One region of the Clostridium acetobutylicum ATCC 824 genome, then DNA from elsewhere that is predicted to be linked to it. Evidence: predicted binding sites of a transcription regulator. Region 1 holds the regulator's gene; each other region holds the start of a gene.

Region 1 (4,785 bases):
TTCTTATGTAAAAATATACATAGGTGATAAAGTGGAAGTAAGAAATGCAATTATAGCTTTAATAGACAATAAATTAAGCAGCTTAAATGATTATAATGCACTCTTATCTAGAGGAAGTATTTAAAATGGGGGGATTTTATGAAGTTTTTATTGCGCCTTTTAAGTAAATTATTGTGTAGAATTAAATTGTTTTCAAACAGACTGTACTATATAGGTGGAAATGATGCGCTTCCGCCTCCTCTTTCAAAGGATGAAGAAGATGATTTGGTAAACAAGCTTGTAAATGGAGATGAGAGTATACGCTCCATACTTATAGAAAGAAATTTAAGACTTGTAGTGTATATTGCAAGAAAATTTGAAAATACAGGGGTTGGGGTTGAAGACTTGATTTCAGTTGGAACCATAGGGCTTATTAAAGCTGTAAATACCTTTGATCCAACCAAAAAAATAAAGTTAGCAACATATGGTTCAAGATGTATTGAAAATGAGATACTTATGTATTTAAGAAGAAATAGTAAAGTAAAAGCTGAAATTTCATTTTATGAACCACTCAATATAGACTGGGATGGAAACAAGCTGCTTTTATCAGATATATTAGGTACTGATAATGATTGTGTATATAATCTTATAGAAGGAGAGGTTGATAAACAGCTTTTGTTATTTGCTCTTAAAAAGTTAAACGAAAGAGAAAAAAGAATAGTTGAATTAAGATATGGACTTACAGGCGTTGGAGAAAAAACTCAAAAGGAAGTTGCAGATATGCTGGGTATATCTCAATCCTATATTTCAAGGCTTGAAAAGAGAATAATTAAGAGATTAAAAAAAGAAATAAATAAAATGTTGTGAGTTTGTCTTTAGTATAAAATAGCTCCCCTGAGGGAATAATTTTTAATGCTATTATTTCAAAGGGGCTGATAAAGTGGTTATAAACAAGGTTGAAATTTGCGGCGTTAATACATCTAAACTTCCTGTTCTAAAAGAAAAAGAAATGCGTGAACTTTTAATCAGTATGAGGAATGGAAACACAACTGCCAGAGAAAAATTCATAAAAGGAAATCTGAGATTAGTACTTAGCGTTATCCAGAGGTTCAATAATAGAGGTGAGAATGCAGATGATTTATTTCAGGTTGGGTGTATAGGGCTAATAAAGTCCATAGATAACTTTGATTTAAGTCAGAATGTAAAATTTTCTACTTATGCGGTTCCGATGATTATAGGGGAGATAAGGAGATATTTAAGAGACAATAACTCAATTAGAGTAAGTAGATCTCTTAGAGACATAGCATACAGAGCACTCCAAGTCAGAGATAGACTTATAAGTAAAAACAATAAAGAACCCACTGTTTCACAAATTGCAAAGGAATTAAAAATACCTCGCGAAGAAGTGATTTTTGCCTTAGATGCTATTCAAGATCCCATATCGTTATTTGAACCAATATACCATGACGATGGTGATGCAATATATGTAATGGATCAAATAAGCGATAATAAAAATTTAGATGACAGCTGGCTTCAAAATATATCAATCAAAGAGGCTATGAAAAAGCTAAGCGATAGAGAAAAAATGATACTTAATATGAGGTTTTTTGATGGTAGAACACAAATGGAAGTTGCAGATGAAATAGGAATTTCACAAGCACAGGTATCTAGACTCGAAAAAACAGCACTGAAACATATGAAAAAATATGTTTAATTAAATTAGGATAAAAAATTGATCTACTTATTAGAAGGGCTTCCAAAGGTTTTAATGGAAGCCCTATATACATATTAGAAACAATAGAATTTATTTAGAATTTTTTGCATAAGGTAAGCATATTTTTATAGTATAAATTCATGCAGCTTTTAAAATTTAATTTAGAAGTTTTATACTATAGAGAGGTGAGAAAATATGGATTTACCATCACATTCAATAAATGCTATGAAGTCCATGGAAGTAATAGATATCAATACAGGAACAAAACTTGGGCTTATTAAAGATTTAAAAATTGATACTGAAGAATACAAGGTTATATCGATAATACTTCCTGGTTCAAAGGTAGGAGGATGGTTTTCAAAAGGAAATGATATAGAAATCGATTGGACAGACATACAGAAAATAGGCGTAGATGTAATACTTGTGAACGGTGACAATTTATTTGTAAATAAGGATTGAACAATTAACCCTAAAAAGTGTATAATGAAACTAAATATATTCTTTAACGAGGGATGTGAAGGCTTTGAAGTGCCCATTTTGTGGATATAGTGAGAGCAAGGTAGTGGATTCTAGATCTACTGAAGACAACATGGCAATAAGAAGAAGACGTGAATGTCTTGAATGTAGCAAGAGATATACAACTTATGAGAAAGTAGAAGATATACCTATATTAGTAATAAAAAAAGATTCAAGTAGGGAATTCTTTGATAAATCTAAAGTAATAAATGGGCTCATAAAGTCTTGTGAAAAGAGGCCTGTGTCTAGGCAGCAAATAGAAGATATAGCTTCTGATGTGGAAAAATCTATAAGTAATCAGATGGTTACAGAAGTAAAATCAGATGCTATAGGTGAAATGGTAATGGAAAAACTTAAAGAGATAGATGAAATTGCTTATGTAAGATTTGCATCTGTTTATAGACAATTTAAAGATATAAACACTTTTATGGAGGAAATCTTAAACCTTGTAAATAAAAAGTAAAATCGTACATAGTGCAAGTTTAAGTAAATGTTAAATTTATAGTGAATATTATTTTTTACAGTTTTACTTTAATCGGTATATTTCTTGACACAAATTAATGTTAAAATTTTATAAAATGAGGAACTAGAAGTATCTGTTTTCTTTTTACCCACTAAACTTAGAAAACAAATGTTAATTTCTGGTTCCTTGTTTTGTTAAAAGCATGTTAAAATAAGGATAAAAATAATACAAAATTTAAAAAAGATAATATAATATAGGAGTAGATTAGTGATGAATATAAAAAAAGTAGATAAATACAGTTTCTTAGAGTTTAAAGATGATAAGTTTTCATTATATTTTTCAACTGCTGAGAATGGTTTGAATTTTAATATAAACACAGAAGAAGGCAATGATAATATTAGAAATTTAAAGGATTGGTTTAATGTAAAGGATGTGGGGTATTTAAAGCAGACTCACAGCGATATTATTTTAAACTATGATTCGGATAAAGAACTTCTAGAGGGAGATGCTTTAATTACAGACAAAGACAACACTTTAGTAGGAGTTTTTACAGCAGATTGTGTTCCTGTTTTATTATACGATAAGTCTAAGAATGTAATGGCAGCCGTTCACAGTGGATGGAAGGGAACAAGTGATATGATAGTTAAAAAGACAATTATTAAGATGAAGCAGGAGTTTTTATCTACGGCATCAGATATAACTGTTTACATAGGACCACATAATAAAGCATGCTGCTATGAGTTTGGAGAAGAGGCTCTAAGTGAATTTGAAGGCAGCGGTATTTATGATATTAGTGAGATTTATAAAGATGGAAAGTTAGATCTAGAAAAATGCATAGTAAAGCAGTGTAAAAGTGAAAATGTGAATAATATAAAATGCTTAAACATATGTACAAATTGCTCTAAAGAATATAAGATGTTTTCTTATAGACGTGATGGCAAAAGTGCAGGGAGGATGTTTTCTTTTATAATAAAAAAATAATATGTGGCTGGAGGGATAATATGGCAGGCGAAAAAATACTTGTTGTAGATGATGAGGAGCATATAGTCAAGCTTATAAAATTTAACCTTGAAAACAATGGATATAAGGTTATTACGGCAGCAGATGGTGGTGAAGCACTAGAAAAGGCAAAGGGAGAAGTGCCTCAACTGGTTCTTCTAGATTTAATGCTTCCAGTTATGGATGGCTACGATGTTTGTAGAGAAATACGAAGGGATCAATCCATTTCAAACATGCCTGTAATTATGATAACAGCAAAGGGAGAAGAATTGGACAAAATATTAGGCTTGGAGCTTGGAGCAGATGATTATATAACTAAACCTTTTTCAGTTAGAGAATTAGTTGCAAGGGTGAAGGCAGTATTAAGAAGGACTAAGGTTGATTATATAGATAAAACTTTTAAATTTGGTAATATTCAAATAGATTTTCAAAGGCATAATGTTACCAAAGAGGGAGAAAAGGTAGAGCTTACCCTTAAGGAATTTGAACTTCTTCAAGTACTTATAAAGAATAAGGGCAGAGTAATGACAAGGGATTTTTTACTTGATAAAATATGGGGATATGAATACATTGGAGAAACACGTACGGTAGATGTTCACGTGAGGCATTTAAGGCAAAAAATTGAAGATGATGATAAAAATCCAAAATATATAGAAACTATAAGAGGAATAGGGTATAGATTTAACTATAGTGGTGATTAAAGTGAAAAAGAAACTTGTATTGTACAATTTGGGTATTTTAATAATAACTCTTATAATGATAACTGTATTATTTATAAAAATCGAGGATTATGAATATAGGCAAAATACAGAGCAGGATCTTAAAAGAACAAATAATGTAGTTTCCAATGTAATTGATATGAACAAAGGAAAAGATATTTCAAGTGCTCTTAAAGTCGTAATAAAAAATTCAGATATAAGAGTAACATATATAAATAAAAATGGAGTAGTTTTATATGACAATGATATAAATGCAGAAAAGCTTGATAATCACAACAAGAGAGTGGAAGTTGCAGAGGCAAGAAAAAATGGATATGGTTACAGTGTAAGGTATAGTAAATCTTTAAAAAACAATATAATTTATTATGCAAAGGTCAGAGGAGACGGCACTGTAG
Region 2 (4,785 bases), 1.3 Mb from region 1:
TTGTTTAACATAGACGGTTTTAATGTATGCCATCTTGGGGATATAGGTTACGTTTTATCTGATTTGGAAGTGAAAAGTCTTGGAAATGTAGATGTACTCATGATTCCTGTAGGTGGTAATTTTACAATAGATGGCGCAGAGGCTGGTCAACTATGTAAAAAAATCAATAGTAATATCATACTTCCTATGCATTATAAAACCACCTTCACTATTTTACCTCTTGAAGGCGCCGAGAAATTTATAATGAGTATGAAAAATGCAGAAAGACTCCAAAGCAATGTACTAACCTTAGACACGAAAACAAATGAAAAAAATCAGGTTAAAATTTTCTCCATTAAGTAGTTATTTTAACCTGATAATTCTCTGATTGCTTGAACCTGCGTACTTAGGTGCATTTTCTGTTAACTCAGCTTTGAATTCTCCATCAACCAAAACATCTATGTATTTCAGTAGTTCAAGCTTATTGGAATCTTTTTCTTTTAAAATCTCTTCATATGTATATCCTGTATAACACCATATATTAAGACCTAGCTTCTTTATTTCCTTTGATATATTAATTAACCCTTCAGCTTGTTCTAAAGGATCTCCACCTGAAAAAGTCACCCCTTTTATTATAGGAACATTGCTCTTAATTCTATTAAATATTTCCTCCGCAGAAACACTTTCGCCGTATTTAAAATCCTGCATATCCGTATTCTGGCATCCCGGGCATCTTCTCCTACAGCCTGATAAAAATAATACAGATCTAAGTCCCTCTCCATTCACCATTGAATTATCTAAAAAACCCGCAACTCTAAGTTCCATAAAATCCCCCACCTATGTAAAAATAATCTTCTTCATTTCACTGTAATACCTTGTAGTAAAATGAAGAAGCTTTTTTATTATTTATAACAGTGTTTTGCAGTTCCTTGTGATATTCTATCAGCTCTTTCTGCTGCCTTTCCAACACCAAATCTCTCATCTAGGCTTAAATATCCTGTAACTCTTGATATTCCCTGAATATCGTGGCTTCCGCACTTCTTGCACTTCATATCTGATGCATCCAAATACTCTCCACAATCCTTGCAATATCTTATGTGGAAGTTTATTCCTATATAATTTATGTTTGTATTTTCATATGCATATTTAATTATGTTCATTATTGTCTCTTCATCGCCATAATCATCAAGCTCTATATAGGATATATGTCCACCATTACATAATTTATGATAAGGTGCCTCTATATTTATTTTTTCCTTTATAGATATATCAAAACCAACTGGTACATGATAACTATTAGTATAGTAATCCTTATCTGTAACCCCTGGTATTTCTCCAAAAATAACTTTATCCTTAGCAATAAATTTTCCAGATAAGCCTTCAGCTGGTGTAGCGTAACAACTCCAATTAAGCTTTATATGCTTCTTTAAATCATCAAGATAATCTCTTATATATGAAACTATTTTAATTCCAAGCTCTTTTGCTTCTTCTGTTTCTCCGTGATGATGTCCTGTAAGGGCTACAAGTGTTTCAGCCAGTCCTATAAAACCAACTCCCCATGTACCTTGTTTAAGAACTGGTTCTATGGAATCATCCGGTTTTAAATTTTCAGAACCCTTCATAAGGTTTTGTCCTACAACAAACGGTAAATCTTTAACCTTTAACTTTTTAAGCACACTATATCTGTGAAGCAAGCTTTCTTTTGCGATTTCAAGTCTTGAATGTAAAAGTTCAAAGAATTTATCTACATCACCTTTTGCAAGTATACCTATTCTTGGTAAGTTAACGGTTGTAGGTGCTATATTTCCTCTTCCCTTTACTCCTGGTTCTCCATTTATATTTGACATTAAATAAGTTCTACATCCCATTGTTGCTGGAATATATCCCTTATCATAATACTCTTTATTAAAATCAGCATCTATATTCATAAACGTAGGGTTCATTCTTTTAGCTGCAACTCTACAAGCTAGTTTAAATAAATAGTAGTATGGATCATTTTCGTTTCTATTCACACCACTTTTAACTCTAAAAATTATATTAGGGAAAATTGGTTGTTCACCATTTCCAAGTCCTTTTTCGTATTCTTTTAAAAATATTTCGCACACAAGTGCTGCATCCTTAGATTGAGGTATTCCAATATTTATAGATGAAAAAGGGACCTGCGAACCGGCCCTACTATGCATTGTGTTTAAATTATAAACTATACCCTGCATTGACTGCCCAACGATTCTCACTAATTTTTTTTCAACATATTCATCTAGCTTATCCGCTTCAACACCTATTTCTTCATATTCATGTCTTATTTGTCTTCTAGTTTCCTCAATAAATTCAGCCATATCGTTATCAAAATCAGGATGTGACTGACCTCCAAACATATCATTTTGTGTTGATTGTAGAAGTATACATGAAAGCTCCGCAGCTGACTCTATTCTCTTTGGTGGTCTTATATATCCATAACCTGTATTAAATCCACTTTGTAGAACTTCCTTTGTTGGAATATGAAGACAGTTTATACTCAAATTATAACTATCTAAATCATGTAGATATATATCTCCATTTTCATGAGCTCTAGATATTTTTTTAGGCATAGCAGAAAGATTGTGCCATTTGTTAGATTCACTAGCTATTCTTAAAAGCTTTGAACTATAGTTGTTTCCAACATTAGCATTATCTCTATCAGTTTCTATTCCGATTTTCTCTATAACCTTCATAAGATCAGATTTTATCTCTCTTACCTTTGTTCTCTCTTTTCTATATGTACAATAGGCCATACCTATTTCCTTATTTCCGTTTTCAAGAAGCACTTCCTCAACTAAGTTTTGCACTTCCTCAACTGAAATTTCTCTTATCTTTAAATCCTCAACTCTTCCTATAACTTTTTGAGTTAATTCAAGTATATCACTTTGCTTAATGTCATAGCCAATCTCATCGGCCGCTCCTTTTATGGCATTAAATATTTTATTAGAATCGAATACTACCTGTCTACCATCTCTTTTTACTACATTTAGCATACAAATGCCCTCCAATACACTATATCTTGTACTTTGATATTATACATTAGTACTTTTTTTATATCAAAATCTAAAATATACATATTGCATTGTAATTCAATTTTTAGTCACTATGGACTTTATTTCTTATGTTTTTCTCCGCCATACTGTATTTGATATTTTTGAAATCATGATTGATGCTTTGGTATGACTTCCATAACTTAATGTAAACCTAAATTGAAAGAATATTTATCATTTTAACCACTCTTCTATTCAGTGGAAGATATGGAAAACTAGTTGATATTAATTATAAAGGCGTATATACCATCTTAATTTAAAAATATCATTAGTATTATTAAGCATATGTAAGTTAATATCACTATAATTGCATATTTACCATATTAAAAACCATAATAGATAAATATATATTAAAAAAGCGTTATGAAAATACAACTCATTTTCATAACGCAAAATTTATTAGTTTTTAAAACTGTGTATTGGTGAAGGTATTCTTCCACCTCTATTAATAAAATCAGCCGAAGAAAATTTGCTTACAGGCATTACAGGTGCCGTTCCAAAAAGTCCTCCGAATTCTACGCTGTCACCTACACCCATTCCTATTGCTGGAATTATACGCACTGCTGTAGTTTTATTATTTATAACTCCTATTGCAGCTTCATCAGCAATTATTCCAGAAATTGTTTCAGCTGGTGTATCTCCAGGCACTGCTATCATATCGAGTCCTACTGAACATACACAAGTCATAGCTTCAAGCTTTTCTAAATTAAGTGCACCGCTCTTAACTGCAGCTATCATACCCTCATCTTCACTTACAGGTATGAAAGCACCACTAAGTCCTCCAACATGTGAAGCAGCCATTATTCCGCCCTTTTTAACGGCATCATTTAATAATGCAAGTGCTGCCGTTGTTCCTGGAGCACCACACGCTTCAACTCCTATTTCTTCTATTATTCTTGCAACACTATCTCCAACTGCTGGAGTTGGTGCAAGTGATAAATCTATTATTCCAAATGGAACATCTAATTTTTTAGACGCTTCTCTAGCAACAAGTTGGCCAGCTCTAGTGATTCTAAAAGCTGTCTTCTTTATTGTTTCAGCAACCACATCAAATGGTTCGCCCTTTACCTTTTCAAGTGAAGCCTTAACAACACCAGGACCACTTATCCCAACGTTTATTACGCATTCAGCTTCTCCTACCCCATGAAATGCTCCTGCCATAAAAGGATTATCCTCAATAGCATTGGCAAATACAACAAGCTTCATGCATTCCATTCCGTTAGTTGAGGCACTTAAATTTGCAACATCCTTTATTATATGTCCCATTTGCTTAACTGCATTCATATTTATTCCTGTTTTGCTACTTCCAACATTCACAGATGAGCAAACAATATCTGTAGTATGTAACGCTTCTGGGATAGACTGTAATAAGATCTTATCCCCCTTAGTGCATCCTTTATGGACAAGTGCTGAAAATCCTCCTATGAGATTAACTCCAACTGCTTTAGCTGCTCTATCTAAAGTTTTAGCATACTCAACATAGTCTTTATCATCAGATGACTCTGCAATCATTGAAATTGGAGTTACTGAAATTCTTTTATTGATTATAGGAATACCATAATCTCTTTCTATCTCTTCTCCAACTCTTACCAAATCCTGTGCATATCTGGTTATTTTATCGTAAATCCTCTTTCTGGATTCTTCTCCATTAAAACTGCAACAGTCTCTTAAAGATATACCCATGGTTATTGTACGTATATCAAGTTTTTGTTCTTCAATCATTTTTATTGTACTCATG
Region 3 (4,785 bases), 640 kb from region 1:
TTATGTAATCCATTATTTCTGGATGATCCACATTAAGGCATAGCATTTTTGCTGCACGTCTTGTAGTTCCACCAGATTTTATTGCACCGGCATTTCTATCAAGCCCTTTTAAGAAGCTCATTAGACCTGAAGAAATTCCACCGCCAGAAAGTTTTTCTCCTTTAGCTCTTATGGTAGAAAAATTTGTTCCGGTTCCAGAGCCTCCTTTAAACAATTTAGTTTCAGTTACATATTGTTCAGAGATGGAATGAGAACCTAGAAGCTTATCTTCAATTGAAATTATAAAGCAGGCGGAGGCCTGTGTTCTAGTATAAGAATCTTTACTTTGAAGAACTTTTTTCTCCTTTGAATCATAATAAAAATGTCCTTGTGCCTCTCCATTTATGCCGTATATAAGTGACAAACCTGTGTTAAACCATTGAGGAGAATTTGGTGCGTACATTTGATTTAAGAGAGCATATACGAGTTCATCATAAAAAATAGATGCTTCATTTTCAGTTTTTATAATTCCCTCATCCTTAAGAGCTTCGCACCAAAAGCTAACAAGCCTATGCGCAACCATTTTCATGCTGTTTTCGTAGCCACATTCATTTGGTATTCCTGACTTTTTAAAGTATTTTGATGCTATTATGTCACATGCATTTTGAGAATAGTCATAGGGGAATTCAAGATCTTTCATATCTGTAAGTACTTTTCCTGTTTTATGATCTATTATTTTTACATCGACTTTTTTCCATTTAAATAGGTCGTAAACTGTTTTCGTTTTAGAGCTTTCTAACTCTTTTGTATAAAATCTTTTAAATAGTATTTTCAAGTCTTCCATTAAAATTCCTCCATTTTAAAACTATATATAGTGGTTACATATAGAAACAACACTATATATTGTATATGTATTATAAAATAAATCTGATTTTAATTCAAGAAGTATTTTAAAAGTAAATAGTTCTATGATAATATAGTGTAAGCAGAATATATAAAAATAATAATTAGAAGGTGTTTTTAATGATATATAGTTATGATGATAAAAAGCCTAATATACATTCATCTGTTTTTATAGCGAAGAGTGCAGATATCATTGGAGATGTTAATATAGATAAAAATAGCAGTGTATGGTTTGGAGCTGTGATAAGAGGCGATTCAAATTATATAAGAATAGGAGAGGGAACTAATATTCAAGATAACTCTGTACTGCATACAAATACCTATGATAATGGAATAGATATTAAAAATAATGTTACTATAGGTCATGGAGTTATACTTCACGGATGTACTATTAATAGCAACTGTATCATTGGAATGGGAGCAACTATTTTAGATGATGTTGAAATAGGAGAGTACACTATTGTGGGTGCAAATAGTCTTATTACATCTGGAAAGAAAATACCAGGGGGAGTACTTTGTATGGGAAGTCCAGCTAAGGTAATAAGAGAACTTACAGTAGACGAAAAGCTTGAAATAGATAAAAATGCTGAGCATTACATTGAAATGGGAAAAAAGTATTTTAAATAATGAATATTTAATTGAAAAATACAAATAATAATTTTGGATATGAGATTAAAATCATATCTAAAGCAGTCTAAAATATATAGTAATTGGCTTTTGGTGTTAGTTATTTGGAAGTTTATATGCCTGAATGAAAAAATATCAAAAACTTGTATTTGAATTTACAGCCGATGCTAATATATTTTAGGCTGCTTGTTTATTTTTTTGATATATTTTGTTACAATTAAAGAAGAGATAAAAGATGAGAAAATTATATGGTATTAGAAACTAGGGGGATGGTGAATTTATGGAGATTTCTAGATCTAGAGTAAAGCAGAGTACACCAGTAAACACAAATAGCAGGCATGTATCGGTTAAGAAAGATTTTTCGCAAAGCTTTAATTTTGCACAGCAGCAGAAATCTGAGCAGGAATTAAAGAATATGCAGGATCAGATAAAGAAAAAAGGTAATAGACTTAGTATAACTAAATGTTATGCAGATGTTAAGGCATATAAAAATCTTATACGAGAATATCTTGAATCTGTTTTGAATTACATGTATTCAGTTAAAAAGGACATAAGCTTTTGGCAAACGCAGTACTTTGTTACTGTTGAAACTATCGATAGTAAGCTTGAAGAACTTACACAAGCACTTTTAAGTGAAGAAAAGGAAAAGATACAGATAGCAGGTACTATAGATGAAATATCAGGACTTATAGTTGATATATACAAATAGAAATAAAAAAAGTATGCTAAAATTTTATAGCATACTTTTTTTATTTCTATTTCCAACCGTTGTAGGAAGCATCAGAAGGCATTCTAAGGTCTCCTCTTGGGGAAAGACTTATAGTCCCAACCTTAGGGCCATCGGGGATAGCAGAACGCTTAAATTGTTGATTAAAGAATCTTTTAATAAATAAATTAAACCACTTTTCTATAGTTTCTCTAGAATAAGTATTTTTAAAGGCTTTTTCTGCCATAAATATTATTTTCTCTGGTTCTGATCCTTGTTTTATAAAATAGTATAAGAAAAAGTCGTGAAGTTCATAAGGTCCTATTATATCTTCTGTTTTCTGAGATATATTTCCTTTTGCATCTTTAGGTAACAGCTCAGGGCTTACAGGAGTATTTAATATATCTATTAAAGTTTTGGAAACTTCTCCTGTGAGTTCTTTTTCAGCAACATAGTCAACTAAATACCTTACTAATGTTTTTGGAATAGAACAGTTCACAGCGTACATTGACATATGATCTCCATTGTAGGTGCACCAACCAAGGGCAAGCTCAGATAAATCACCTGTTCCAATCAAAAGACCACCTTCCTTGTTTGCAATGTCCATAAGTATTTGAGTTCTCTCTCGTGCTTGAACATTCTCATAGGTTACATCATGTTTTTCTTCAGGATGGTTAATATCCTTGAAATGAAGAAGACATGCAGGAACTATGTCTATTTCTCTGAAGTCGCAGCCTAGATGTTTACATAAATCTACTGCATTATTATAAGTTTTGTCTGTTGTCCCAAAGCCCGGCATTGTAACAGTTATTATATTTTTTCTATCTATACCTAGCATATCAAAGGTTTTTACAGTTACAACAAGAGCAAGGGTGGAGTCAAGTCCTCCAGAAATTCCGATTACTGCTCTTTTAAGACCTGTATGTGTAAATCTCTTAGCTAGACCTGCAGTTTGTATATTAAATATTTCTTTGCAGCGTTCTTCTCTCTGTCTTTCATTTGAAGGCACAAAGGGATGAGAATCTATGAATCTATCAAAGTCTCCTATATCCCAATTTGATAAATTGAAATCTATGTAATTAGGCTTAAAGTCACACAGTCTTACACTGTCCTTAAAGGTTGAATTTTTTAATCTCTCGCTTTGTAGTTTTTCTAAATCAATCATAGAAGTCAAGACTAAATTATCTCTCTCAAATCTATCATTTTCAGAAAGTATTCTTCCATTTTCACATATAAGTAAGTGACCGCTGAAAACTACATCCGTAGAGGATTCAAAAACTCCAGCAGAGGAATATATGTAAGAGCACATGCACCTTCCACTTTGATTTGAAATAAGGCTTCGTCTATAGTCTGCTTTACTTACAACCTCATTAGAAGCAGAAATGTTTAATATTACGTTTGCACCCATTAGACTTAAATAACTGCTTGGAGGTATAGGGGCCCATAGGTCCTCGCATATCTCTATTCCTAATTTTAAGTCACCGCATCTAAATATTAAATCACACCCAAAAGGCACATCCTGCTGAAAAGGAAATTGAGCAAATTGACCCTTAAGGTTAAGTCCTTCTGTAAACCATCTTTTTTCATAGAATTCAACATAGTTAGGTATGTAACTTTTAGGTACTATACCAAGTATAGAGCCATTAAAGAGAACGTAGGCACAGTTATATAGACAGTAGTTATATAAAAGAGGGGCACCAACAACGACTACTATATCCTTATCTATTAAAAAATCACATAACTCTTTTATTCCTTTTAAAGAATTATTTATAAGTGTACTTTGACCGAATAAATCACCGCAGGTATAGGAAGTTATGCTTAGTTCAGGAAATACTACAACTTTTGAATTGTCTGCTAAAGCTTTATCTATGCATAACTTAATATTTTTCACATTAAAATCAACATCTGCAACGTTAGTTTTTGGACATGCTGAAGAAATTTTTACGAAACTATGATTCATTGTAATATACTCTCCTTTATACATTTTGTAGTATTATTATATCACTAAATTTAATATAAATGATAATTGACGAAAAAACATGCTATAATAAGATTTGAGAATAAGGACAAACTAAAATACGATAAAAGGTATTAATTAACCCTTTTAAGGATAAAATGAAACTTTATTTATAGTAAGAAATAATGTAAAGTATATTCATCAGGGGGGGTGATTTTATGAATGATTACCAAAAAATATGGATAATTATAGCTATTTTTATGGTGGTAATTGATTTTGGAACATCTGGATTTTTATTCGTATGGTTTAGTGCAGGTGCAGTAGTAGCCATAATAGCAGGATTACTTGGAGCACCAATTACAGTTCAAATTGTATTGTTTGCAATTATAAGTATTGCTTTATTAAGTGTAGGATACCCACTATCTAAAAAACTCCTAAATAGGACAGTAAGGAAGACACCTCTTATGGAGGAAAAATACATTGGGAGGGAAGTAAAAGCTGAAGCTGATATGGAGGTTGGAAATTCTAAACTAAAGGTAGATGGAATATATTGGACTGTGAAGAATGTTGGTGAAGCTATAAAAAAAGGAGACTGTTTTATAATCACTGGGAT

Evidence for each region. Region 1 encodes NrdR, which represses ribonucleotide reductase genes. Its sites were predicted from a motif close to CACNANATNTNGTG; they were not measured.
Region 2: CA_RS02650 (anaerobic ribonucleoside triphosphate reductase) is a predicted target of NrdR. The motif match lies at 3,008-3,021, and genes of this name have one in related genera.
Region 3: CA_RS05560 (vitamin B12-dependent ribonucleotide reductase) is a predicted target of NrdR. The motif match lies at 874-887, and genes of this name have one in related genera.

The regions. Positions count from the first base shown of each region.
Region 1 is NC_003030.1:1,846,691-1,851,475, forward strand. It holds gene spoIIGA (sigma-E processing peptidase SpoIIGA) at 1-124, shown strand, start outside; gene sigE (RNA polymerase sporulation sigma factor SigE) at 139-846, shown strand; gene sigG (RNA polymerase sporulation sigma factor SigG) at 920-1,693, shown strand; gene CA_RS08820 (YlmC/YmxH family sporulation protein) at 1,889-2,152, shown strand; gene nrdR (transcriptional regulator NrdR) at 2,217-2,672, shown strand; gene pgeF (peptidoglycan editing factor PgeF) at 2,943-3,653, shown strand; gene CA_RS08835 (response regulator transcription factor) at 3,674-4,372, shown strand; gene pnpS (two-component system histidine kinase PnpS) at 4,374-4,785, shown strand, end outside.
Region 2 is NC_003030.1:552,602-557,386, reverse strand. It holds gene CA_RS02660 (MBL fold metallo-hydrolase) at 1-342, shown strand, start outside; gene nrdG (anaerobic ribonucleoside-triphosphate reductase activating protein) at 343-804, opposite strand; gene CA_RS02650 (anaerobic ribonucleoside triphosphate reductase) at 882-2,990, opposite strand; gene CA_RS02645 (PFL family protein) at 3,447-4,785, opposite strand, start outside.
Region 3 is NC_003030.1:1,202,186-1,206,970, forward strand. It holds gene CA_RS05560 (vitamin B12-dependent ribonucleotide reductase) at 1-823, opposite strand, end outside; gene CA_RS05565 (gamma carbonic anhydrase family protein) at 1,003-1,509, shown strand; gene CA_RS05570 (YaaR family protein) at 1,790-2,218, shown strand; gene CA_RS05575 (NAD(+) synthase) at 2,265-4,175, opposite strand; gene CA_RS05580 (NfeD family protein) at 4,391-4,785, shown strand, end outside.